DNA from 2 places in the Streptomyces sp. NPDC014894 genome. Region 1 is predicted to be linked to the other one. Evidence: riboswitches for the same ligand, from Rfam matches in the RefSeq annotation. Region 1 holds a riboswitch; the other holds the start of a gene.

What was found. A riboswitch is a leader RNA that binds a small molecule or an ion and turns the genes downstream of it on or off. The one in region 1 is predicted to bind cyclic di-AMP.
Region 2: another riboswitch for cyclic di-AMP. It lies ahead of ACF089_RS24740 (transglycosylase family protein); the one in region 1 lies ahead of ACF089_RS22320 (peptidoglycan DD-metalloendopeptidase family protein).

The regions. Positions count from the first base shown of each region.
Region 1 is NZ_JBIBWD010000009.1:144,610-149,181, forward strand. It holds gene ACF089_RS22300 (aspartate aminotransferase family protein) at 1-245, shown strand, start outside; gene ACF089_RS22305 (helix-turn-helix domain-containing protein) at 411-1,031, shown strand; gene ACF089_RS22310 (DUF6126 family protein) at 1,046-1,204, shown strand; gene ACF089_RS22315 (tyrosine-protein phosphatase) at 1,396-2,208, opposite strand; cyclic di-AMP (ydaO/yuaA leader) riboswitch at 2,740-2,894, shown strand; gene ACF089_RS22320 (peptidoglycan DD-metalloendopeptidase family protein) at 2,900-3,967, shown strand; gene ACF089_RS22325 (SGNH/GDSL hydrolase family protein) at 4,137-4,572, shown strand, end outside.
Region 2 is NZ_JBIBWD010000010.1:253,833-258,404, forward strand. It holds gene ACF089_RS24730 (cytochrome P450) at 1-1,175, shown strand, start outside; gene ACF089_RS24735 (transglycosylase family protein) at 1,359-2,402, shown strand; cyclic di-AMP (ydaO/yuaA leader) riboswitch at 2,664-2,837, shown strand; gene ACF089_RS24740 (transglycosylase family protein) at 2,841-3,581, shown strand; gene eno (phosphopyruvate hydratase) at 3,889-4,572, shown strand, end outside.

The DNA of each region.
Region 1 (4,572 bases):
GGAAGGGGCTCTTCGCCCAGATGGTGGTGGTCCCGCTGCTGCACCGGCACCGGATCCTCACCCAGGTCTCCGGCGACCGGCTGGAGGTGATCAAGCTGATCCCGCCGCTCACCATCGGCGAGCGCGAGGTCGACCGCTTCGTCACGGCCTTCACCTCCGTGATGGACGACGCCCACTCCGGCGGCGGGCTCATGTGGGACTTCGGCCGCACCCTGATCCGCCAGGCGGCCGCGGACCGGCCCTGAGGCGCGCCGCCCGGCCGGGGCGCGCACTGCCGTGAACGGGGCCCCGCGAGCGTGCGTGCGGCTGCGGGGGTGTGCGAGCGCGGCCCTGTGAGCAGCGCCGGAGGCGATTTTTGCCTCTGAGGCAAGAAATTTGCCTCAGAGGTAGTTTCCTGGCGCAATGGACTCATGCAGAGTCCTCCCGGGGGCCATCCCCCGGACCTTCGGTCTCCTGCGGGAGACTTCCCGGCCGAGCTGGCGGACGTGGCCCCGCGGCTGCGCGAGCTGCGCCGCCGCCGCGGTCTCACCCTGGAGGCCGCCGCCCATCGCGCGGGCCTCTCGCCCGCGCATCTGTCCCGGCTGGAGACCGGCCGCAGGCAGCCCTCGCTGCCGATGCTGCTCTCCCTCGCCAGAATCTACGGTACGGCAATCGCCGAGCTGCTCGGCGAGCTGTCGGCGGAGCCCGACCCGGTGATCCGGGGCGGCCGCCGGGAACCGGCCTCCGCCGACGGGTGGACCTACCACCAGGCGGGCTCCCCGGGCCGGGCCATGCAGGCGCTGCGGCTGCTCGTGCCCTACGGGGCCCAGGGCGACCTGGTGCGAGTGCACCCGGGCGAGGAGTGGATCTACGTTCTCGACGGCCGTCTGAAGCTCACCCTCGGCGAGGCCGTGCACGAGCTGGGCCCCGGGGACAGCGCCCATTTCGACTCGCTCACCCCGCACCGGCTCGCGGCGGCCTCCCGCGACGGCGCGGAGATGCTGTTCGTCCACACCCTGCTCCAGAGCCCCGAACTCCATCCGCACGCCTGAAAGCGAGGACTGTCATGTCCGAGAACACCGCGGCACCCGTGCCCGAGAAGCCCAAGGGCAAGCAGGAGAGCAAGTTCCCCACGGGAATGATCGTCCGGCTCTTCGCCTATCTGATCGCGGGCCACATCCTGGCCGGCTTCCTCTACCTGCTGTTCGAGATGGGCGCCAAGTAGCCCCTCGGAGGAGCCCCCGGCCGCACCGCCCCCGGCGTAGCCCCCGGCCGTGCGGCCACCGCCTTCCGGCCCGGCCCGGGGCGCCCCCGCCCGGCCCGGCCCCGGCCGCCGGACCCGGCCGCCGGCTGCGGGCCCTTACGCGGGGCCCGCGAGACGGCCGGCTCCCCGCCGCGCGGGGGAGCGGTCCGGTCTCAGCCCTCGCTCACGAGCCGCTCGCGCAGCCGCTCTCGCGTCCCGGGGTCGAGCTTCAGCCCCTCGGTGAGATAGCGCTCGGTGGTGCCCCAGTTCTCCTGGACGGTGTCGAACGCGGCGTGCAGATACTCCAGACGCGCGTCGAAGAGCGGACCGAGCAGCTCCATCACCTCCTGCGACATCCCGCCCTCCGAGCTGTTGCCGCGGCGCACCAGATACCGCCGCGAGGGCTCGTTGGACTTGAGGTAGTCCTCCTCGATCGCCTCCCGCTCGACGCCCACCGCGAGCAGGGCGATCGCTATCGAGAGCCCCGCGCGGTCCTTCCCGGCGGCGCAGTGCATCAGCGCCGGCACGCTGTCCTCCGCGAGCGCGTGCAGGATACGGCTGTGCTCGTCCGTCCGCCGGGTGATCAGCACCCGGTACGAGTCCCTCATCCGCTGGGCCGCCTGCCCGTCGCCCAGGAGCGACCGCAGCTGGTCGATCTCGCCTTCGCGGATCATCTTCCAGAACTCCACGCCGTCGGCCGGATCGCTGAGCGGGAGATTCAGATTCCGCACGCCGGGCAGCTCGGCGTCGCTCCCCTCCAGCCCGATGTCGGCCGCATTGCGGAAATCGAAGATCGTGTGCAGCTCCAGCGAGGTCAGAAAGACGACATCGCTCTCGGTCGCGTGGGCCAGATGCCCGCTGCGGTAGAGCCGCCCGTACCGGGTCCGTCCGCCGTCCGCGGTCGGCAGCCCGCCCACATCACGGAAATTACGCACTCCGACCAGCTCGGGCTCGGTCGACGGGACCTGCGGCAGCTGCTGCGTCACGAAGTCTCCTGAGGGTCATTGGCGCCGGCGCTGCTCGCCGACGATGGCCTGTTCTTGACGATACGACATTGATTCCAGGGGCAATCATCTTCTCCGACCGGCGTTCGGGGAAGGGGTTCGGGCGAGTCGCGGGCCGTCGGCCGGCGCCCGGATCCACATGATCGCGCTTTGCGTCGATACGCGCCGGGCCGGACCGCTCCGGAGCGCTGGTCAGGGCCGCCCGCACGGGGTTATTCATCACTTCTGACCGAAATGAGTCGTTAGATATAACGTGCCCCGGCTCAGGGGGAGATGGGGCCTGCTCGGTGAGCAGGATCATAGTGGTGACGGTCCGTGGCGGCGGCCCGGACGGCAATCGCGACGCCGGGACCGGAGTTGGGGATCCGGTCTCCACGGAGGGTGACCGGGAGGGCTCCCCGCGCCCCTCTGTGGATCATCCGCCGACTGCGGAACGGCTTGTTCCGCTCCTTGCGGCTCGTCTACGGTCACGGCCATCCGGGCGGACCGCCTCATCCTGCCGCCGGCCGGAACTCCCATCGGACATCACAGCGTGGCAGGAGCGGGGGACCCAGGAAGTACGCCGGCCCGGATTTCCGGACGGCTCGGGGTGAAGCCGTACGACGAGTGCGGCCGGGCATCTCCAGCCCGAACCCGACAGCTCACCTCGCAGGCGCCGGAGAGGAACAGCCCCATGCCCGCCAAGGGTAAGCACCGTCGTCCCAGGACCAGCACACTCACCCGCGGCTTCGTCGCCGCGGGCACCGGCGGCGCGGCCTTCGCGCTTCCGCTGATGGGCGCGACCGGCGCCCACGCGGCCGAGCGATCCGCCCCGGCCGCCGTCGCCTCCGCCCCGGCCGCCGTCGCCTCCGCCCCGGCCGTCGCGCCCGCCGCCGCGCAGGCGGGTCGGGCCCCCGCCGCCCCGGTCGGCCAGAAGCCCGCCGAGGCCCCCGCCGCCACCGCGTACCGCGTGGTCGCGGGCGACCATCTGTCCAAGATCGCCGACCAGCACCGGGTCGGCGGCGGCTGGCAGAAGCTCTACGCGGACAACCGCGCGGTGGTCGGCGACGACCCGTCGCTCATCCACCCCGGCCTCGAACTCGCCCTCGGCAAGCCCGCCGAGGCGAAGGGCTCCGCGGACCAGGGCGAACAGCGGGACCGCGCTCCGCGCGAGGCCGCCGCGCCCGCCTCCGGAGGCAACGGCCCGGCCGCCCCCGCCGCGCCCCGCCAGGCCCCGGCCCAGCCCGAGGCCCCCGCGGCCGAAGCGGCCCCCACCCCCGCGCCCCCGGCGGAGCCCACCGCTCCGGCCCCCGCCGCCGAGGCCCCGGCGACCGCCGAGACCCCGGCCGCCGCGTCCGGCTACACCACCCCGCTTGCCGCCGGCGGCGTCTCCACCGGCTACCGCGCCACGGGCTCCATGTGGTCCAGCGGCTACCACACCGGTGTCGACTTCTCGGCTCCCACCGGCACCCCCGTCCGCTCCGTCGGCCCGGGCACCGTCGTCTCCGCGGGCTGGAGCGGCGCGTACGGCAACGAGGTCGTCATCCGGCACAGCGACGGCAACCACTCGCAGTACGCCCACCTCTCCTCCCTCTCGGTCTCCGCCGGGCAGGACGTGAGCGGCGGCACCCAGATCGGCGGCGTCGGCTCCACCGGCAACTCCACCGGACCGCATCTCCACTTCGAGATCCGCACCGGCGCCGGCTACGGCTCGGACATCGACCCGGTGGCGTATCTGCGCCAGCACGGCGTCTCCCTCTGACGCCGCGGGGCCGGCCGGCCCGCGCCCGAATCCCCTCGTACCGCCCGCGGTGCGAGGGGATTCCCGTATATTCCCGGCGGCGTGATATCTCCCGGTGGTAAACATCACCTCCCGTCAACCCCTCCCTACGGTCGCGTAGGTCACATCCGCAAGGTCAAGATGAGTTCTTGTGGCAGACGATTCGAGAACAGAGACCAAGGGCGCAATCGGGTCGTACGCGGCGATCGGTGACAGTTTCACCGAAGGCGTCGGAGACCCCGGCCCGGACGGGACCTACATAGGCTGGGCGGACCGCTTCGCGGTTCTGCTCGCCGACCGCGCACCGGAACACACCTTTCGATACGCCAACCTGGCGGTGCGCGGCCGCCTTCTCGACCAGATCGTCGCGGAGCAGGTGCCGAGGGCGAAGGAACTGGCCCCGGACCTGGTGACGTTCTGCGCCGGGGGCAATGACATCATCCGGCCGGGCAGCGACCCGGACGACGTGGCCGAGCGCTTCGAGCGCGCGGTCGCCGACCTCACCGCCGCCGTCGGCACCGTGATGGTGACCACCGGCTTCGACACCCGGGGCGTCCCGGTCCTCCGCCATCTGCGGGGCAAGGTCG
Region 2 (4,572 bases), on a different contig from region 1:
CCTACGCCTGGCTCCGCACCCACGCCCCCGTCCACCGCACCCGCCTCCCCAGCGGGGTCGAGGCGTGGCTCGTGACGCGGTACGCCGACGCGCGGCAGGCGCTCGCGGATCAGCGGCTGTCGAAGAATCCGGCGCATCATGACGAGCCGGCGCACGCCAAGGGCAAAACCGGTATTCCGGGGGAGCGCAAGGCCGAGCTGATGACTCATCTGCTCAATATCGACCCCCCGGACCACACCCGGCTGCGCCGGTTGGTGTCCAAGGCATTCACTCCACGCCGAGTGGCCGAATTCGCACCCCGGGTCCAGGAGCTGACCGACACCCTCATCGACGGCTTCATCGAGCGCGGGGAGGCGGATCTGATCCATGAGTTCGCCTTTCCGCTCCCCATCTACGCCATCTGTGACCTGCTGGGCGTCCCCCGGGAGGATCAGGATGACTTCCGGGACTGGGCCGGAATGATGATTCGTCACGGCGGCGGCCCGAGAGGCGGTGTCGCGCGCTCGGTGAAGAAAATGCGCGGCTATCTCGTCGAGCTGATTCACCGTAAACGCGAGAACCTGGGCGACGATCTGATCTCCGGGCTGATCCGGGCCAGTGACCACGGCGAGCATCTCACCGAGAACGAGGCCGCCGCGATGGCCTTCATTCTTCTCTTCGCGGGCTTCGAGACCACCGTCAATCTGATCGGCAACGGCGTCTACGCGCTGCTGCGCGAACCGGCCGAGCGCGAGCGCCTCCAGGCGTCCCTGGCGGCGGGCGAGAGCGGGCTGCTGGCGACCGGACTGGAGGAGCTGCTGCGGTACGACGGGCCGGTCGAGGTGGCCACATGGCGGTTCGCCACCGAGGAACTGGTCCTCGGCGGCGAGCGGATCGCGGCGGGGGATCCGGTGCTCGTGGTGCTGGCCGCCGCGGACCGCGATCCGGAGAGATTTTCGGAACCGGACGTACTCGACCTTTCCCGGCGCGACAACCAGCACTTGGGGTACGGGCACGGCATCCACTACTGCCTCGGCGCGCCGCTCGCCCGGCTGGAGGGGCAGACGGCCATCGCCACCCTGCTCAGAAGGCTGCCGGACCTTCGGCTGGCCGCGGATCCGGCGGATCTGCGATGGCGCGGAGGGCTGATTATGCGTGGATTGCGGACCCTGCCGGTGGAGTTCACGGGGCGTTGAATTGACGGTCCGTCAGGATTGTGACTTTCGCGTGATCTCCGCTGCATCGACTTGTGACGCGTGTTCGAGTGCGGCTACGTTCACCCCGTCTCAAGCAGTCAGGCGAAAGGCAACCGTATGCTCTCCGGGAATGGGCGACATCGCCGACCCCGCCAGGTTCCGGCTCTCGTCGTCGCGGCGGGGGTGACGGGATCGGCCATCGCGATCCCCCTGCTCGGCGCGGGTTCGGCGGCCGCGGTCGAGTCCACGACATGGGACCGGGTCGCGGAGTGCGAGAGCGGCGGCGCGTGGAGCGCCGACACCGGCAACGGCTACTACGGCGGGCTCCAGTTCTCCCAGGAGACCTGGGAGGCCTTCGGCGGTACGGAGTACGCCTCCCGCGCCGACCTCGCGAGCCGCTCGCAGCAGATAGATGTGGCCGAGAAGGTACTTGCGGCACAGGGCGCGAAGGCTTGGGCCTCCTGCGCCGCGATGGCGGGTCTCACCCTCGGGGCCGACGCCGGCGGCACGGAGCCGTCCTCCTCCCCGAGCCCGGCCGAGAAGGCCGAGCGCGCGGCGAAGGAGTCGAAGGCTCCGGCCCCGGGTCCGACCCAGGGCGTGGGCAGCGGCGCGGACAGAGCCGGCGGCACCGGCCCCGGCGCCGACCGGGAGGTCGCCAAGAAGACGGAGAAGGCCGCCGAGGAGGCGGGGAAGGCCACGGAGAAGGCGGACAAGGCCACCGAGAAGGCCGAGAAGGCCGACAAGGCCGCCGAGAAGCCCGCCGGGAAGCCCGAGGGCTCCGGCAAGCACCGGGGCGAGCCCGCCGAGGAGCCGGCGACCGGCTCGAACCGTACGGACGACGCCAAGGCGGGGAACGGGTCGGACGGCGCCCCCGCCGCCGGCGGACCGCCCCGCTCCGACGGGCAGGACGAGACGGCCGTACCCGAGGACGGGACCGCGACCGGCGATCCGGTCGCCGAGCGCGAGGCGGACGCCGGACACCCCTCCCGGGGCGAGTCCCCGGCCCGTGACGCCGTCGAGAAGACGGCGGACGAGGCCGCGGAGGGCAAGGCGGAGGAGAAGGACGGCGCGTACACCGTCCGGCCCGGCGACAGCCTCTGGGCCATCGCCCAGGCGCAGAAGCTGGACGGCGGCTGGAACGCCCTCTATGAGGAGAACCGCGAGACCGTGGGCTCCGACCCCGATCTCATCCACCCGGGCCAGAACCTCGACCTCGCCTCGAAGTAGGGGCAGTTCGATGCCCTCTGTCCTAGTTTGCTCAAATGAGACAAGGGTCTCTTTGCGGTAACTGGCCCACATAGCCTTCCGGAATCTCGCATTCCAGGCCCGACCTGCGGAAACGCAAGGTACCGGAGTGGCGCGATGGGCGATTTCTCCCCGATGTTCTCCTTTGAACATCGGGGAGAGGTGCGCTTACGGTCTGAACCGCTCGCCACCGCGGGCACCACGACCGTCACGCCGAATCCTGCCGTCGGTCGGGGGAACACGACGCTCAGTGCGCCGAAGGCAGGAGCGGGGGACCCAGGTAAGCGCCGGGCGCCGGCCGTCGAATCCGACGGCGGGAACCGGCTAGGGGTGAAGTCGCGCGCAAGGACGCGTGACCGGGCAACTCACTTGGCCCGAACCCGACAGCTCACCTCGTAGGCGTCGGTGAGGAGACGTTCCATGCTGTTTTCCGGCAAGGGCAAGCACCGCCGCCCGTCCAAGGCTGTCCGTATCGTCACGTTCGCCGGTGTCACCGGTGCGGCCGTCGCCGCCCCGCTGATCGGCGCCTCCACCGCCTCCGCGGCCACCGCCGCCGAGTGGGACAAGGTCGCCCAGTGCGAGTCCGGCGGCAATTGGTCCATCAACACCGGCAACGGCTACTACGGCGGCCTCCAGTTCTCGGCCTCCACCTGGGCCGGTTACGGCGGCACCGCGTACGCCTCCACCGCCGACAAGGCGTCCAAGGCCCAGCAGATCCAGATCGCCGAGAAGGTCCTCGCCGGCCAGGGCAAGGGCGCGTGGCCGAGCTGCGGCGTCGGCCTGTCCAACGCCGCGTACGGCGGCGGCTCCGCCGAGGCGGCCCCGCAGCCGAAGACCCAGCCGAAGGCCGAGCAGGCCCCGCAGCAGCAGGCCCCGCAGCAGGCCCAGCCCGAGCAGCGCACCGAGGCCCCGACCACCCGCTCCGAGCGCACCGAGGCCCCGGCCGCCGCCCCGCAGCCCGCGCAGCAGCCGCAGTCGAAGCCCGCCGGCGGCTACCAGAAGGGCGACGGCGAGTACGAGGTCAAGGCCGGCGACACCCTCAGCACCATCGCCGCGGCCGAGAAGGTCGACGGCGGCTGGTCCAAGCTCTTCGAGCTGAACAAGGACATCGTCGACGACGCTGACGTCATCTACGTGGGCCAGCAGCTCGACCTGAGCTGACGCACCCCGCCGGCCCTCGCGGCCGGCGCCCCGGGCCGCCCCGCCCGACCGTACGACCCGAGCCGTGGCCCCGCCCCTCCGCGGGTCGCGGAACGCCCCGGTCCGCGCGCTTCCCCCGAACGCGCGGACCGGGGCTCTCTTGTGTTACCAGTCAGTAGGCAGGGTCGGTCCGTCCCCGGGAGCTGGACTTCACCCCCTTTTTCGTCCCAGGGGGCGGGCATCCGCAGGGCGGGACCCGCCCGCCGGTTAGGCTCTTGTCGCAAGGCCAAAGAGACCCTGCACTTCACGCGTCACATCCCAGAAGGAGATGCTCGTGCCGTCCATCGACGTCGTCGTAGCCCGGGAAATCCTGGACTCCCGAGGCAATCCCACGGTCGAGGTCGAGGTTGGCCTCGACGACGGCAGCACGGGTCGTGCTGCAGTGCCGTCCGGCGCCTCCACCGGTGCCTTCGAAGCCATCGAGCTTCGCGACGGCGACCAGAACCGCTACCTCGGCAAGGGCGTCGAGAAGGCCGTCCTCGCCGTCATCGAGCAGATCGGCCCCGAGCTGGTCGGCTACGACGCCACCGAGCAGCGGCTGATCGACCAGGCCATGTTCGACCTGGACGCCACCGACAACAAGGGCTCGCTCGGCGCCAACGCCATCCTCGGCGTCTCCCTCGCGGTGGCCCACGCCGCCTCCGAGGCCTCCGACCTGCCGCTCTTCCGCTACCTCGGCGGCCCGAACGCGCACCTGCTGCCCGTTCCGATGATGAACATCCTGAACGGCGGCTCGCACGCCGACTCCAATGTGGACATCCAGGAGTTCATGATCGCCCCGATCGGCGCGGAGTCCTTCTCCGAGGCGCTGCGCTGGGGCACCGAGGTCTACCACACGCTCAAGAAGGTCCTGAAGCAGAAGGGCCTGTCCACCGGCCTCGGCGACGAGGGCGGTTTCGCGCCGAACCTCGACTCCAACCGCGCCGCGCTCGACCTCATCCTCGAGGCCATC